Regions from separate parts of the Vibrio sp. CB1-5 genome, predicted to be linked through region 3. Evidence: predicted binding sites of a transcription regulator. Region 3 holds the regulator's gene; each other region holds the start of a gene.
The links. Region 3 encodes PurR, which represses purine synthesis genes. Its sites were predicted from a motif close to TNANGNAAACGTTTNCNTNA; they were not measured.
Positions count from the first base shown of each region.

Region 1: the regulator PurR is predicted to act here: its motif matches at 3,970-3,989, upstream of purM (phosphoribosylformylglycinamidine cyclo-ligase).
Region 2: the regulator PurR is predicted to act here: its motif matches at 1,700-1,719, upstream of purT (formate-dependent phosphoribosylglycinamide formyltransferase).

Region 1 is NZ_JBJHPB010000028.1:13,012-18,819, reverse strand. Features, by position in the region: gene fadE (acyl-CoA dehydrogenase FadE) at 1-335, opposite strand, end outside; gene lpcA (D-sedoheptulose 7-phosphate isomerase) at 670-1,245, shown strand; gene ACJB0T_RS17645 (class II glutamine amidotransferase) at 1,295-2,137, shown strand; gene purN (phosphoribosylglycinamide formyltransferase) at 2,223-2,861, opposite strand; gene purM (phosphoribosylformylglycinamidine cyclo-ligase) at 2,866-3,906, opposite strand; gene upp (uracil phosphoribosyltransferase) at 4,150-4,776, shown strand; gene ACJB0T_RS17625 (uracil-xanthine permease family protein) at 4,853-5,808, opposite strand, start outside.
Region 2 is NZ_JBJHPB010000017.1:46,849-52,656, forward strand. Features, by position in the region: gene ACJB0T_RS13205 (CidB/LrgB family autolysis modulator) at 1-544, shown strand, start outside; gene cdd (cytidine deaminase) at 709-1,596, shown strand; gene purT (formate-dependent phosphoribosylglycinamide formyltransferase) at 1,778-2,953, shown strand; gene ACJB0T_RS13220 (VOC family protein) at 3,037-3,393, opposite strand; gene ACJB0T_RS13225 (DUF3080 family protein) at 3,600-4,625, shown strand; gene ACJB0T_RS13230 (DNA ligase) at 4,640-5,491, opposite strand; gene ACJB0T_RS13235 (chromosome partitioning protein ParA) at 5,743-5,808, opposite strand, start outside.
Region 3 is NZ_JBJHPB010000007.1:75,601-81,408, reverse strand. Features, by position in the region: gene torR (two-component system response regulator TorR) at 1-566, opposite strand, end outside; gene torD (molecular chaperone TorD) at 847-1,500, shown strand; gene purR (HTH-type transcriptional repressor PurR) at 1,861-2,865, shown strand; cyclic di-GMP riboswitch class I at 3,046-3,132, shown strand; gene ACJB0T_RS07340 (TfoX/Sxy family DNA transformation protein) at 3,248-3,838, shown strand; gene ACJB0T_RS07335 (TVP38/TMEM64 family protein) at 3,959-4,642, shown strand; gene ACJB0T_RS07330 (putative signal transducing protein) at 4,643-4,975, shown strand; gene ACJB0T_RS07325 (alpha/beta fold hydrolase) at 4,956-5,753, opposite strand.

The sequences.
Region 1 (5,808 bases), on a different contig from region 3:
TTTTGCCAATCAGGCTTACCTTTAAACAGTTCCGCTTCCCACCATACCGTGCCTGCATCTAAGGCTTCTTTCTCGGTTTGTGACATAGCAGGGAGCACTTTTTTGAACACAGCGAGTGCTTTAGCAGAGACGAGCGATTGTCTTATCGATGGTACACACAACACCACCACAGTGGCGACATAGAGTGCCCATGAGATAGCGCCAAATACACTAAGCAGGGTGCCAAGCACCATTGCTGAGGTGATTAGCAAAAGGGATTTTGCCAGTGACGCTCGTTGATAAAAGCTGATACCAATAGCGCCGAGCAAGGCGATGAGAGAGAGCAAGATGTCCATGATGGTTCCTTTATCTGGGTACTTATTGTTGTTTTGGGTCAGTTTGCGATGGCATTGACTCTTATTTGTACGTGCAAGGTAAGAGGTCATACCAGTAATAATTGTAATTAAAATATTGCACAGATGTAAAATCTGTCAAGTAATTGCTCTAGTTGATTGCAAAATAAGCGGCTTAGGCAGCACTTTGTCTGCCAAACGTCAATTTGAACAACAATAATGATGAAATTGGTGCTGTGGTCATGTGCCATCTATCGACAGAGTTGACGGTTTATAGGTAAACTCAGAGTTAACAGCCATCGCATAGGTATGGCGAAAAAACAAAGAGAACAATACTATGTACCAAGACTTGATTAGAAATGAGCTAACTGAAGCTGCTGAAGTACTGAATAAATTCTTAAGTGACGACCACAACATTGCTCAGATTGAAGCTGCTGCGAAGATGATTGCTGACTCGTTTAAGCAAGAGGGTAAAGTGCTGTCTTGTGGTAATGGTGGTTCGCATTGTGATGCTATGCACTTTGCTGAAGAGTTAACAGGTCGCTATCGTGAAAACCGTCCGGGTTACGCTGGTATTGCGATTTCTGATCCAAGCCACCTTTCTTGCGTGAGTAATGATTTTGGTTACGATTTTGTCTTTTCTCGTTACGTAGAAGCAGTAGGTCGCCGTGGTGACGTGCTGTTTGGTTTATCAACGTCTGGTAACTCTGGTAATATTCTTAAGGCGATTGATGCGGCTAAGGCAAAAGGCATGAAAACCATCGCTCTGACGGGTAAAGATGGCGGTAAAATGGCAGGTCTGGCGGATATTGAAATTCGCGTACCACACTTTGGCTACGCTGACCGCATTCAAGAAGTCCATATTAAAATCATCCACATCATCATCCAGTTAGTTGAAAAAGAGATGGAATAGCAGCTTGCTATTGTGATGACAACTAGGAACAAAAAGAGTAGGGAACTCAATGTGTGAATTGCTTGGCATGAGCGCTAATGTGCCAACAGATATTTGTTTTAGCTTTACTGGCCTAATTCAACGGGGCGGCAATACTGGCCCTCACAAAGACGGTTGGGGGATCACCTTTTATGAAGGGAAAGGTTTTCGCACCTTTAAGGATCCGCAGCCAAGCTGCGATTCGAAGATAGCTGAGTTAGTACAAAGCTACCCGATTAAAAGCAGGGCGGTAGTGAGTCATATTCGACAAGCGAATCGAGGCCAAGTGAATTTGGAAAACACTCATCCGTTTACTCGCGAGTTATGGGGACGTTACTGGACCTTTGCTCATAATGGTCAGCTAACAGATTACCAAAAACTCGATACGGGTCACTTTCGACCTGTAGGTGAAACTGACAGTGAACTCTCGTTTTGTTGGTTGCTGAAAAAGCTAGAGCAGCGTTTCCCTGAGCCACCGCAAGACATGGAGGCCATGTTTTCTTATGTGGCCGAGTGTTGTGATGAACTAAGAGAGCTTGGTGTCTACAACATGCTGCTGAGCGATGGCGAGTACGTCATGACTTACTGCACCAATCACCTTTATTGGATTACGCGAAAAGCACCGTTTGGTAAAGCAACTTTGCTGGATGAAAATGTCACTATCAATTTCCAAGAGGAAACGACACCCAACGATGTGGTTTCGGTGGTGGCGACTCAGCCATTAACCGGCAATGAAACGTGGCATCGAATGAAGCCAGGAGAGTATAACCTGTTTCATTTTGGTGAGCGTGTTGGTAGTAATGTGGAACAGCTAGCCGATGTAGCATTTGCAGAGGCCAAGCCAAAAAGCCAAGCGCCGACCGAGCCTTTGTAGTTTTGATAGGCCGATAAAATTAAAAAAGCGAGTGATGAAAATCACTCGCTTTTTAGATCATTCGCAATGCCGTTTGGCGTTTGAACTATTTATCAGCGTAGCCTTGTGGCCCGAGAGCCTCGCCATCTAATAGGGCTCTACTTCCATCCATGATCAAGCGATCTTCAACAAACCATTTTACAACCAATGGATAGATCTTATGCTCTTGGCTTTGAACTCGTTGCTCTAGTGTTTCGACGGTATCGTCATCGAATACTGGCACTTTTGCCTGCAAAACAATCGGCCCACCATCCAGTTTTTCTGTAACGAAGTGGATACTGGTACCGTGGTGTTCATCGCAGTTCTCGATGGCACGTTGATGCGTATTCAACCCTGGGTACTTAGGCAGTAGCGAAGGATGAATATTAATCATTCGACCCATATAGTGGCGAACAAACTCACCGCTAAGAATGCGCATATAGCCCGCTAGCACTAATAGGTCAGGTTTGTGCACATCGATTCGACGCATCAACTCAGCATCGAATGCTTCTCGTGTTTCGCTCAGCTTAGGGTCGAGAAACTCAGCCTCGGCGCCAGCATTACGCGCACGTTCCAGTGCAAATGCAGATTCTTTGTTAGAAAAAACAGCACGCACTTTCGCATTCGAGATAGTTGACTCACAGGCATCAATAATTGCCTGCAAGTTGGTACCATTACCTGAAACTAAAACAACGATATTCTTCATGAAATTAATTGATCTCTACTTGCTCTTCACCAGCTTCTGCAGTCGCGATCTCACCAATTACCCATGCGTTCTCGCCTTCTGCTTTTAGCAGTTCAACTGCAGCATCTGCTTGCGCTTTAGGAAGCGCTACAATGAGACCTACACCACAGTTGAAAGTACGGTACATTTCGAATGTATCAACGTTGCCTTTCTCTTGTAGCCAGTTGAAGATAGTAGGCCACTCCCAGCTATTACCGTCGATAACGGCTTTAGTACCTTCTGGTAATACGCGTGGGATATTTTCCCAGAAACCGCCGCCAGTAATGTGAGAGATTGCATGGATATCGTGTTCAGCGATCATCTTAAGAGCTGATTTGATATAAATTTTAGTTGGCTCTAGTAGGTGCTCACCGATAGTGCGCTCACCCAGATTCTCGTTTTTATCTGCGCCAGACACCTCAAGGATCTTACGGATAAGCGAGTAGCCATTTGAATGTGGGCCGCTTGAACCCACAGCGATCAGTGCATCACCAGCAGCAACTTTAGTGCCGTCGATGACGTCTTCTTTTTCAACAACACCTACGCAGAAACCAGCAACGTCGTAGTCTTCACCTTCGTACATGCCAGGCATTTCAGCAGTTTCACCACCAATCAGTGAACAGCCTGCTTGGATACAGCCTTCAGCAATACCCGATACCACGTCTGCAGCAGTATCAACGTCAAGTTTGCCCGTTGCATAGTAGTCTAGGAAGAATAGTGGCTCAGCACCTTGAACGATTAGGTCGTTCACACACATAGCAACAAGGTCGATACCAATGGTGTCGTGCTTGTTCATGTCTAGAGCAAGGCGAAGCTTAGTACCTACACCGTCAGTACCAGATACCAATACTGGGTGTTTGTATTTTGTTGGCAACTCACATAAAGCACCAAATCCACCGATGCCTCCCATTACTTCAGGGCGACGAGTGCGCTTAACCGCGCCTTTAATACGGTCAACTAATGCGTTACCAGCATCAATATCTACACCAGCGTCTTTATAGCTTAGGGAAGTGTTGTTTCCGCTCACGGGACAGTCCTCGATAAATAAATGGATGTGAAAGCGGCGCTATTCTAACAGGGGTTTATCCAAAAAGGAAAACGTTTGCGTAAGAAAATACAAACTATTTTATCGAAGCATCATTCTGTGGATTTACAGTCTGTTGTGACATTTTATTGCGTACAAATACCATTTTGACCACATTGCTAACTGAAATAGTGAAAGAAACCATGTATAATTTGCAGGTTTTGTAAAATTTTGCCGGAGTTGGACATGAAAGTTGTTGAAGTTAAACACCCCCTAGTAAAACACAAGCTTGGTTTGATGCGTGAAGGTGACATCAGCACGAAGCGTTTCCGTGAGCTTGCGACCGAAGTGGGTAGCTTGTTAACGTATGAAGCGACTGCAGACTTTGAAACTGAGAAAGTGACGATTGAAGGTTGGAACGGCCCAGTTGAAGTTGACCAAATCAAAGGTAAGAAAGTGACCGTAGTGCCGATCCTACGCGCAGGCCTTGGTATGATGGACGGCGTTCTTGAGCACATGCCTAGCGCACGTATCAGTGTAGTGGGTATCTACCGTGATGAAGAAACACTTGAGCCAGTACCATACTTTAACAAGTTAGCATCGAACATTGACGAGCGTATCGCTCTTGTTGTTGACCCTATGCTAGCAACAGGTGGCTCTATGATCGCAACTATCGATCTACTAAAAGAGAAAGGCTGTAAGCACATTAAAGTTCTAGTTTTGGTTGCTGCACCTGAAGGTATCGAAGCACTAGAAAAAGCACATCCAGATGTTGAGCTTTACACAGCCGCTATCGATGAGTGCCTAAACGACAAAGGCTACATCGTACCTGGCCTAGGTGATGCGGGTGACAAGATCTTCGGTACGCTATAAGTTCCGACTTTCTGCTTGTAAATAGGAAATAGTAAAAAGGCTGACAACTGGTCAGCCTTTTTTGTATCAGTAGGAATTAGTCTTCCATTTGAGCGTTATCGACAACCTTGTTCTCACCAAGATCGTGAGGCAGGATCTGGTTGAGGATAATCGCAACAATACCACACAGACTCACGCCTTGAAGGCTGAAGTCACCAATACCAAATGCCATACCACCGATACCAAATACCAAGGTAATCGCAACGATCACTAGGTTGCGTGATTTATGCAGATCCACATTGTTTTTGATTAGTGTATTCAGACCAACGGTTGCGATAGAACCGAATAGCAAAATCATGATGCCACCCATCACTGGAACAGGAATGGTTTGTAGAATCGCACCAAGCTTACCAACTAGTGCAAGGACGATAGCAGTGACCGCAGCCCAAGTCATGATTACTGGGTTAAATGCTTTGGTTAGCATTACAGCACCCGTTACTTCACTGTAGGTTGTATTTGGCGGCGCACCGACCAAAGATGCTGCAATCGTAGCCACGCCGTCACCTGCAATTGTGCGGTGAAGACCTGGTTTCTTCAGGTAGTCTTTACCGGTTACGTTTGAAATAGCTAGCATATCACCTACGTGTTCAACCGCTGGAGCGATGGCAACTGGCAGCATGAACAAAATCGCATTGATGTTAAATTCTGGCGCAGTGAAGTTAGGTAGCGATAGCCAAGATGCTTCAACAACAGGCGTGAAATCAACCACACCATAGAAGAGGCTGGTCGCGTAGCCTGCCAAAATACCGCTCACGATAGGTAGAAGTTTGAGGAAACCTTTTGCGAACACACTGACGCCAACGGTGACGATGAGCGAAATCGCTGAAATCCATAGCGCAGCATTACCATCAATAAGCTGAACGGCACCATCGCCTGTTTTCCCCAGCGCCATGTTTACTGCGACAGGGGCAAGACCCAAGCCGATAACCATGATCACAGGCCCAACCACCACTGGCGGCAGTAGCTTGTGAATGACTTCGACACCTTTCACCT
Region 2 (5,808 bases), on a different contig from region 3:
CTATTACGCTGACAACGAGTGGATCAGTTACTTGCTTCAACCTGCGGTTGTTGCCCTAGCCTATCCCCTGTATGAGCAACTTCCTCAGATACGCCAAAACTGGCGAATCATTGCCCTGGCCTGCGGTGTGGGAAGTATAGCGTCTATGTTTACAGCATCGATTATCGCCGTATTGCTCGGTGCAGACATGGAGCTTATTGCTAGCTTACTTGGTAAGTCTGTAACTACTCCTATCGCGATGGAAGTTTCTAGCCATCTCGGTGGCGAGCCTGCGATTGCAGCCATCCTTGTGTTACTTGTTGGCCTATTCGGTGCCATTATGGCCTATCCAATTTACCAACTATTAGGCGTCACCCACCCGATTGCGAAAGGTCTTACTATGGGAACGGTATCTCATGCCCTAGGCACTGCCACAAGCGCTGAAAAAGATCCTCGCGATGCCGCGTTTAGCTCCCTAGCATTGGTAATATGCGGTGTCATTACCTCAGTGCTTGCGCCGTCGATGTTCGCCTTTTCGATTTGGTTGAGCCATTGGCTTCACTAATACCTATTGCGGGTTGTCAGATCTAGCAACTCGATTTTTTGTGTGATGTCACTCTTATATTGCAACATTTGCAAATATTGCATTATTTAACGTGATTCTAATCACCTTTATATCCTGAGAACTTGCTTAGAATATAAAAAACACTTGATCACATAGGAAACCGCATGACTGATCGTTTTGATTCTGCGTTGGCCGACACTCCAAAGCATATTGCTACCTTTTTAAAGCCTATTTTATCGGCTCCAGATTTCGATGCGACTTTATCCAAAGAGCAGTTTGAAAAGCTCCAGGCTTTGTCTGGTCTTGACGATAGCGAGCTGCGTGTCGCCCTTTTACCTTTTGCAGCTGCGTATTCCTATGCGCCGATTTCAGAGTTTTTTGTTGGCGCGATCGTTCGTGGATTGTCCGGACGCCTTTATTTTGGTGCTAACATGGAAATCATTGGAGCTCAACTTGGTCAAACCGTCCATGCCGAGCAGTCCGCTATCAGCCATGCTTGGATGAAAGGTGAAACTGGCCTGAAGGACATCACCATCAACTACAGTCCTTGTGGCCACTGTCGTCAATTCATGAATGAGCTTACCACCGCCGATTCTTTGGTTGTGCAATTGCCTCAACGAGATGAGATGACGTTACAAGAGTACCTACCAGAATCGTTTGGTCCTAAAGATTTAGGTATTACCGATGCGCTAATGAGTCCTAAACAACATGGGCTCTCAACCGATGAAACAGACACATTGGTTCTCTCTGCTGTTGATGCGCTTAATCAAAGCCACTCACCATATACTAAGAACCTTAGCGGCGTTGCTATTAGCACTAAAGACGGTAAAACCTACAAAGGTGCTTATGCGGAAAATGCAGCATTCAACCCTAGCCTGCCTCCACTTCAAGTTGCTTTCATGCAACTATTACTCGCTGGGCAGTCGTTCGAAAATATTCAACTCGTGGCACTTGCAGAGATGGCCTCCGGTAAAATCAGCCACCTCGCCGATACACAAGCGACGCTTGAAGCAATCGACCCAGATATTCCATTGGAATATGTCGCTCTTTAGCCAACTGTTCTATTGAACGCAAGCAGCTTTATTGAACAATAATCATAGCCTCGCCCTATCGCGAGGCTATTTTTTTAACGATTCAAATATCTCAATATATTTTCCGCGCAAACGTTTGCTTTTTGAAGATAATCCAGTATGATCCCCGGCAATTCTTCCTCATGAACGTCAAGGATTTTATATGTTTGGTACAGCAACTCGTGAAAACGCTACACGTGTACTACTGTTGGGCTCTGGTGAACTGGGTAAAGAGGTCGCCATCGAATGTCAGCGACTTGGCTTAGAAGTCATCGCCTGTGATCGCTACGAAGATGCACCAGCAATGCAAGTCGCTCACCGTAGCTATGTACTTGACATGTTAGATGGGGAAGCACTCGAAGCCATCATCGAAAAAGAAAAACCAAGCTATGTGGTTCCTGAAATTGAAGCCATCGCAACGGACAAGTTAGTAGAGCTTGAAAGCAAAGGTGTTAACGTTGTCCCTACCGCGAATGCAACTAAGTTGACCATGAACCGCGAAGGTATTCGTCGCCTCGCAGCCGAAGAGCTTGAATTGAACACCTCACCTTATCAGTTTGCTGATAACTACGAGGACTTTAAGGCTGCTGTTGAACACGTTGGTGTGCCTTGCGTAGTAAAACCAGTCATGAGCTCCTCGGGCAAAGGCCAGAGCGTCATTAAAACGGAAGCAGACATCGAAAATGCATGGACTTATGCGCAAGAAGGTGGCCGCACTGGTGCCGGTCGAGTGATCGTTGAAGGTTTTATCGACTTTGATTACGAGATTACATTGCTAACGGTACGTGCTGTCGACGGTGTCCACTTCTGCGCGCCTATCGGCCATCGTCAAGAAGATGGTGACTACCGCGAGTCTTGGCAACCACAAGTAATGACGGAAAACGCACGTAAAGCCGCTGAATACACCGCGGAACAAGTCGTTAACGCACTTGGTGGCTACGGTATTTTCGGTGTCGAGCTATTCGTAAAAGGGGATAAGGTGATTTTCAACGAAGTATCACCTCGCCCTCACGATACTGGCCTCGTCACACTTATCTCTCAAGAGATGTCAGAATTTGCTCTTCATGTTCGCGCATTCACTGGCCTACCAGTAAACAATATCGCTCAATATGGACCTGCAGCATCTGCGGTGATTCTTGGTCAGGGCACTTCAAACAACATTCGTTTTGAAGGTCTAGATGAAGCACTAGCTCTGCCGCAAACGCAAGTTCGCCTGTTTGGTAAGCCAGATATTGATGGTCGCCGCCGATTAGGTGTGGTGTTGACGAAACGTAAATCACTAGAAACAGCAGTAGACGAAGCAGTAAGCTGTGCGAAGAAGGTGAAAGTCATTTACTAAGTTCACGCGTTCTATTAACGCACAAAAGCAGGCTCTGGAATGATTCGGAGCCTGCTTTTTACTATCGACTCAGCACGTTGATACTAACGTGGCTCAGACCAAACAGCGAACTCGTTGCCACTCGGCTCAGTAAAATGGAAGCGGCAACCGCCGGGAAAGTCAAAGATTTCGCGAATAATCACGCCTTGGTTGGCCTCAACCTTTTTGTATGTTGCCTCTATGTTGGCACTGTAGAAGACCAGTAATGCGCCGCCACTCGCTGCGGTTGAACACAAGTCTGCACGATAGAATCCACCATTCAAACCTTGGTTTTCAAACGCTGTATAGTCATCACCGTAATCCTGAAAAGACCAGTCAAATACAGCAGTAAAGAAACGCTTTGTTTTGTCTAAATCACTGGCCGCAAATTCGACGTAGTCCAGTTTTACTTGCTCACTCATTTCAGCTCCATTGTTCGAGTCATCAGTTCCCATCCATAGTAAAAGATCTATTGCTTGAGGTTTGTGAGAAGATAGGCATTTATCTCAAACCTCCTACTGATCAACTATGCACTAAGATTACGTAACAGGTAATTGAAGCAGACATATGTTCACTCGCACCTCAGGGAGTCAGGGTTACCGTGCGCACTAAAGAGATTTCGCTTTCAATGAAATTAATCGCCAAGTCATCATTAATGCTTTTTGTTGCGGTGATGACAGGTTGTTTTAGCGATACACCGAATGAACGCTTTCTTGATTACCAGGAGCGCATTGCCAATATTCAGCAACGCGAACTACTCCCTGCCCCAGTTTTTGAGCTTGTCGAGCTTCCTGCAAAGCGTCAGCTTACCAAAGAAATACCACGTACGACTCTTGGTCTAGTGGACAGCTATCAGCTACGAAAATGCAATCTATTTGGCTTAATTGCAGAGCGTAACTCAGTGCTTGGCAAAGTTCAGGATCAGTTTCGAAATTTCGACTACCAACTGCAGCTTATTGATGGACTTGAGCGCTGCTTGACTTCAAACCAAATTGATCCAGAGCTTAAAGAGAGTCTACAGAAAATCTTGGATGTGAAGTACCAGTACTTACCTGACTACTTTTTTAATCTTGTTTACACCAGTGATGCCATGCGGCTGCAACTAAGTGGTTCGGATTGGATTGTGAAGCGCGATGCCAGCTATGCATTACAAATAAGAGAGCCATTAGACGCTTTCAATGCTGTTGCCAAATTCATAGCTACCAATGAACGTGGAACGCTTGAACGTCCGCCACTACTGACTGACTATCAAGAAGTACTAGAGAAACAGAACGTGATTGGGCGTTTGGCCTTTTCTTTGGAAGCGAGTGAGAGATGGTTACAAACGGTCACAGCGCAACTCAATCAATATGACGATAGCATTCCTTGTGGTAAAAACCGCGACATCTCACGCTTTAATTATCTGGTCAACGTCTTCAACAACGTATTTGTCAAGGAGGTGCAACCCTACCTCTCTTACCTAGATTCTGAATATCAGGCATTGTCCGCTCAAACTCTGTTTGTAACGGCACTGCTCCAGACCAAGGATGACAGCGGCTACAACCTTGAGGCAAGGCATCTCGCTTTCAAACAAGCAAGTCGAGCACACGTCGATTACTGGAAACGTCTTTTTAAACGCTGTGGTCGCGACTTGTCCTCAGTGGTGAATCGATAAAAGCCTTATCTTTACTACTCTTCCTCTCGTATACGATGGTATCGCGCAAAGCGCGGAATGCCGTTTTCAGTCCAACCATTGTGCTTAAACGTAATCATCTTGCCTATTGCTGGAGGATTAGCTCTCTCTTCATCGGTAAAACCTGTACCAATATACAGCCGAACACCACCGTTTATCTCAACGAGTATTGCTCCCATCATGCCATCATACTTTCCTTTTCCTGGTTTATATCCAACGACAATCCCTTCTGTATCTTGAACGGTTTTTACTTTAATTAAGCTGTTGTTTCGTCCAGGGTGATAAATTTCATGACGCTTTTTGAGCATTAAGCCTTCAGCTGCATCGTCAGTCACTTGCGTAAGTAAAGCTTGTAAATCTTTGTGTGTCTCTACCACCTTTTGTTCAACACACTGAATGTGAGTATATGGCAGCGACTCACAATAGTTTTTTAGGTAACCGTATCGCTGTTCAAATGAACCTAAGTGACCAGGCACATCAAACAGTATAAAAGTAATCGCTTGCCACTGTGATGAATCGGGCACTTTATCAAGTACCGTTTTTTGCACTTGTCCAAAGCCTCCTCTTCCTGCCCATAGCTCGCCTTCAATCATTATCTCCGGTAGATCCTTAACGAACCACTTGGGAGCATTTAAAATACGACCGGATCGTGTAACCAACTCCTTCCCTGTCCAAATTGCTCGAATTCCATCGAGTTTTTCGCTGACATAATAACTAGCAAGGTCGATATCTTGATGGTACTCCAAAGCATTGGTGACGTTAGGGGCTTGATCGATAAATTGAATACCGTGCGCGTCCACTTTTACCGCTAGTGCAGCAAAAACAACGAGTGTCGATACTTTTTCCATCGGCTTATACACGTTAACTGCCTCTCCATTCTTCCAATTAAAATAGCGTTAAATTAGATGCTAACGACAGTCTAGAAGTTTGAAATAAGCGAGCCACGTACGGCGATAGAAATTACGAGTTAGGTGTGAAGAAGATTCGCAGAGAGACGTATCAATTGCATTAAGATTTGATGCAGCCCGAAATTGCGAGCAAGACGCTTCCTCTTACTTGTTGTTACACATAGTAAAAAGCAAAAGGAAGCAACTAGGGTTTATTGAATACCCAACTCAGTTTTCAAAGTAGCAATATGGTTAAGATCCATATTGTGTACTTTGAG
Region 3 (5,808 bases):
ATATTCAAGATCCGTTCACGGCTCAGCACTTGATTCGGATAAGTGGATAGCGCAACCAACAGCTCATATTCCGCCTTGGTCAGTTTCACAGGATCACCATTGTTACTCAGCGATCGGCGCTGCTTATCAAACGCCCACTCGCCAAAGTGAATAACATGCTCACTTTGAGTCGATGATTCCAACACTGGCTGCTTGCGCGCAAGCGAAATACGCCACAACAGGTTCTTTACTCTCACCAACAGCTCACGCAGCTCAAACGGCTTAGTGACGTAATCATCCGCCCCCATCTCAAGGCCAACGATTTTATCGATGCTGTCAGTGCGACCTGTTACTAGAATAATGCCAATATCAGACTGACTTCTCAGTTCTCTGGTCAGCATTAGGCCATCTTCTTTCGGAAGATTGATATCAAGCATAACTAAGTCAATACTCGACTCTTGAAGCACCTGACGCATTTCGTTGCCATCTTGGGCTTCACTAACTAGATAACCTTCATTTTCGAAATAGCCAGCGAGCTTACTGCGAGTGACTACGTCATCTTCTACAACCAAAACGTGATATTTCATATCTGTACTATCTCAATCTGTAATGACAAGGCCATTCTATTCATAAACATTCACAATTCTAGTCCACGACAGCAGAGAACGGCACAAACCTACTTTTTTTTGATTCAAAACAACCAAAACCTTCAAACGGCATATGCAACAGAAATGAAAATACGCAAATATCTGACAAAGACCTGCTTTTCATATTTTTTAATAATTTAACTCATTTATTCATAGTACACGTTATTGCTATTCATCTTTATTGGCTAAAATAGAAGTATCATTTTTGGAGACTATACAAATGCAAGAAATCAAAGCATTTAATGAGCAACGTGCGGAAATCTATTGGTGGCTATCGAGCTTGTTTGCGGCTGAGCTGACGGACGATGAGCTCAGCAAATATCACAGCCCTGAAATACGTTCGTTTCTAACTGGCCTTGGCGAAAACCCATCGCTGTCGGAGCCAATAAAAACCTTCACTGATTCGCTCAATAGATTACAAATACGTGAAGATGCTCAGTTGGAACTCTCTGCCGATTTTTGTGATCTGTTTTTGAAGACCGACAAATATGGCGCACTGCCTTATGCCTCAATGTACATTGGCACTTCTGGCCTACTCAATGACCAGCCTGCACAAGATATGGCAGATCTGCTCGCCGAGCACGGTATCGCGGTAAATAAAGATCTCAATGAGCCTGCGGACCACCTTGCCATCGAACTCGATTTTTTAGGTAACCTCATCATCCGTTCGAACGAGTTGGAAAACGACACACATATGAATGATGCACTGCACGAACAAGCGGACTTCATCAATACTCATCTAATGAGTTGGTTACCTCAGTTTGTTAAGAAGTGCCAACAGTTTGATGAATTTGGTTTCTACTCTGCTGCTGCTCTCCTCTTACACGCCTTCTGTCAGTTAGACCTGACCTACCTTACGGATGAAAACGACTAACTACGATTTCAACGAATAGGCGCAACACACACTAAAGGTGCAAACATGGTTTTCAGTCATCTGAGTCAATTTTGCGCCTTAGTTATAAATTTGTGGGATAAATGATTGCCAGCTCACTAAGCTGCGACTACAATCCGCCGTTTAAATGCAATCGCCCATTGGTATTACAGAAAGTCACCTCCACTTAGGTGTCAATATTGAGCTTTGAGCTCAATTTGTCGATTCTACTTAGGCTTGCATACACTTGCCGGTTTCCGCTTTTGCATCCGTTTATTCACAAAAGCGCTGGAACCACTAAAATTAAAGCGGCACAAACGTTTACTCACTAATTCAATAAGCCGCGACTTATAGGATATCACTATGGCAACCATTAAAGATGTCGCCCGACTTGCTGGCGTTTCCACGACCACAGTATCCCACGTAATTAATAAAACTCGCTTTGTTGCAGAAGCAACACAAGAAAAAGTGATGGCTGCCGTCGATGAACTTAACTATGCGCCTAGTGCTGTTGCTCGTAGTTTGAAATGTAACTCGACTAAAACCATTGGTATGTTGGTTACCCAATCGACAAACTTATTCTTCTCAGAAGTGATCGATGGTGTAGAAAGTTACTGCTACCGCCAAGGTTATACCCTGATTCTGTGTAACACAGGTGGTGTTTACGAGAAGCAGCGCGACTACATCCGAATGCTAGCGGAAAAACGCGTAGATGGCATTTTGGTAATGTGTTCTGACTTGACTGAAGAGCTTCTTGAGATGCTTGACCGTCACGCCGACATTCCAAAAGTGATCATGGATTGGGGTCCAGAGAGCTCTCAAGCCGATAAGATCATCGATAACTCAGAGGAAGGTGGCTATCTAGCGACTAAGTTCCTGATTGAGAAAGGTCATACTGACATTGCTTGCCTAAGTGGTCACCTAGAAAAAGCGGTATGCCAAGAACGCATCATCGGCTACAAACGCGCGCTAGCGGAAGCAGGCATAGAGATGAAAGAAGATCGCATTCTAGAAGGTAACTTTGAATGTGATACTGCGGTTATCGCTGCTAACCGCATCGCTGCAATGGAAGAGAGACCAACGGCCGTATTCTGTTTTAATGACACAATGGCATTTGGATTGATGAGTCGCCTGCAACAGCTTGGTGTGCGCGTACCTGAAGATATCTCTGTTATCGGTTATGACAATATTGAACTGGCTGAATACTTTTCGCCACCGCTGACAACAGTGCACCAACCGAAGCGACGTGTTGGTAAAAATGCCTTTGAGATTCTACTAGAACGAATCAAAGATAAAGGTCACGAAAAACGCATTTTCGAAATGCACCCAGAAATTGTAGATCGTGACTCTGTCAAAGCCCTAACCTAACGCTGACAAAAGTGCCGATTTCGGCACTTTTTTTTGATCTCCATTCAAACTTTTCCACTGCTTATGTCAATTTTTTTATTCACCTTGAGGCACAAATAACCAAACATTATTTGAACCAAGATCACATTTCCAAAAATCTACAATCAATCACTTACATAGTTTTCCTATATGCTATATGTGTCACGCACAGGGCAAACCATCTGAAAAGGTGGGACGCAAAGCCTCCGGCCTAAACCAATTTTATTGATAGGTAGCGGGGTTGCCGATGGCAAGGGAAAAGACTCAGTTATAGCGGCGGCTTAACAGAGCTCTGACACCCGTTTGCTATACTCTCGGACCTGATTTTGGTGACACAATCAATAACACCGAGAAAAGAATAAGCATGGACAATCCTATACTAAAAGATTCAATGCAGTTGTTCGCTCAGCTTGGAAGAGTAAAGTCTCGATCCATGTTCGGCGGATTTGGCATCTTCGTAGATGATACGATGTTTGCATTGGCAGTAAATAACAAATTACATATCAGAACTGACCATCAGACCATTTCCACCTTTAAAAAGCTAGGTTACAAACCATACGTTTATAAAAAGCGTGGATTTCCCGTGGTAACTAAGTACTTCGCGCTACCAGACGATTGTTGGCAAGATCAAGACGCTATCTTGACTCATGCTAAACAAGCGCTCGCGTTTGCAAAAACTGAAAAAGAGCAACAGTCAGAGACGAAGCCAAACCGATTAAAAGATCTTCCTAATTTGCGACTGGCGACTGAGCGTATGCTTAAGAAAGCCGGCATCGAATCTGTGTGCGATTTGCAGCAGCACGGTTCTGTTGAGGCATTCAAAGCCATTCAAAGAACCCATTCAAGTTCAGTTGGACTTGAGTTGCTATGGGCTCTAGAAGGTGCCATCAACGGCACTCACTGGTCTGTGATACCACAAACCAAACGAGAAGAGCTTGCTAGCTTAATCAACTAACCCTTGGTTTTCCCAATAAAAAATCAGCCTTATGGCTGATTTTTTTCGTATTAGATGAAAGGAAAAGCTCGCCTGCCCTTTCTACTACACTAATACTGAGACATTACAAAGGATATCGTCATGAGCAAGAAGCTAATACTTGGGTTAGTACTGGTTGCCATCATCATATTTTTAGGCGTTAATTTTGGTCAGCATCTTACGCTCGAGAACGCCAAAGCGCAGCAAGCCGCACTTGCTGAGTACATCGATGCGAATTTTGTTACTGCGGCACTTACCTACTTTTTTGCCTACATCGCAATCACCGCGTTTTCCATTCCAGGAGCAGCAGTCGTTACCTTGCTCGGTGCTGCTCTATTCGGGTTTTGGACGAGTTTATTACTGGTTTCATTCGCAAGTACCATTGGGGCAACACTGGCATTTTTGAGCAGTCGATTTTTGCTTCGCGATTGGGTGCAAAGTAAGTTTGGTTCAAAGCTCGATACCATTAATAAAGGTGTGGAGAAAGATGGTGCCTTTTACCTATTCTCACTCAGACTCATCCCAGTATTCCCATTCTTTTTGATCAACCTATTAATGGGTCTAACACCAATCCGTGCATCAAAGTACTACCTGGTGAGTCAGCTAGGCATGCTACCTGGTACTGCGGTGTATCTAAACGCTGGTACGCAACTTGCCAACATTGATAGTCTATCTGGCATAGTGTCGCCGACAGTATTGGCTTCCTTTGCGCTACTTGGTTTGTTCCCGCTCATTGCTAAATGGATCATGGCTCGACTTTCTCGTTCGCCACAGGTACAAGAATAGATGAAGATTTTTATCGGTAATAACCCACCAGAGACTCACATCGTGCAGCAACAACTGACTTCAGAGGGTATCCACTGTGAAGTACGCGGTGAGGGAGTATTTGGGCTAAGAGGTGAAGTGCCTTTTGACGAAAGTTCACTGCCTTATGTTTGGCTGTTCGATATCGAACAATCAATGATGGCAAAAGCCATTATCAAGCAGTGGCAGTTAAAAACTCAACATGCCAATCACGCTGATTGGCATTGTTTTGCATGTGACGAACTCAATGAAGGGCAGTTTGAGGTTTGCTGGAACTGTCAAACTCCAAAGCAGATTAAGATGCCACTGACTTGATGAAATCTATCGAGTGTTTATTAAACTCATCTGGCCTTTCAACATTGCACACATGACCACAGTCTTTAATCTCTAAAAGTCGGCTGGATTTATGTTCAGCCACCATCTCTTTGACCGGCTTAATGAACATATAATCTTTATCACCCATCAAATACAAAGTCGGGATCGGCAACTCACGATCTTTGAAGTAGCGATTAAGCGGGTTCACTTCTGTTGTCAGTTGATACCAGCGCTTAAACTCTTTCTGACACAACTTCTTCGCTTCACGGACGAATAAGTGACGAGATTCTTTTTGACCCGGCTGCGGCATCACAATGTAAGCAAATAGGCTGTATAGCCACATGTAAGGAATCATGTGCTTACTCCAGTTGCCTATCTTCACCAAGATCTGCGAACGAGTGTTAAAACGCGTTACAGCGCCACCTAGCACCATCGAGCGAACTCTTGAGTGTGCGAGCTCCGCTATATTGCGAACGATGATGGTACCTAAAGACATGCCAACAAAATGTGCTGACTGAATTTTCAAATGATCCAGCACACGTACAATGTCCATCGTCACCTCTTTAAAGGTGTACTTGTTAGACATGATGTCTTTTAGAAACTGATTCGACTTACCATGGCCACGAAGGTCGATAAACAACAAATTGAAGTGTTCACGATAAGCACGGATTTGTTTGAACCAGATATTTGAACTACCGCCTGCGCCATGCACAAAAACCACCCACTCGTTACTGGTAGGGTGTTGATACGTTTTATGAAACAGCAAACTCTCTGACATAGTACTCAATATTCTTGATGCAATTAGAAGTAAGTTACCATAATTCGCCTGACGA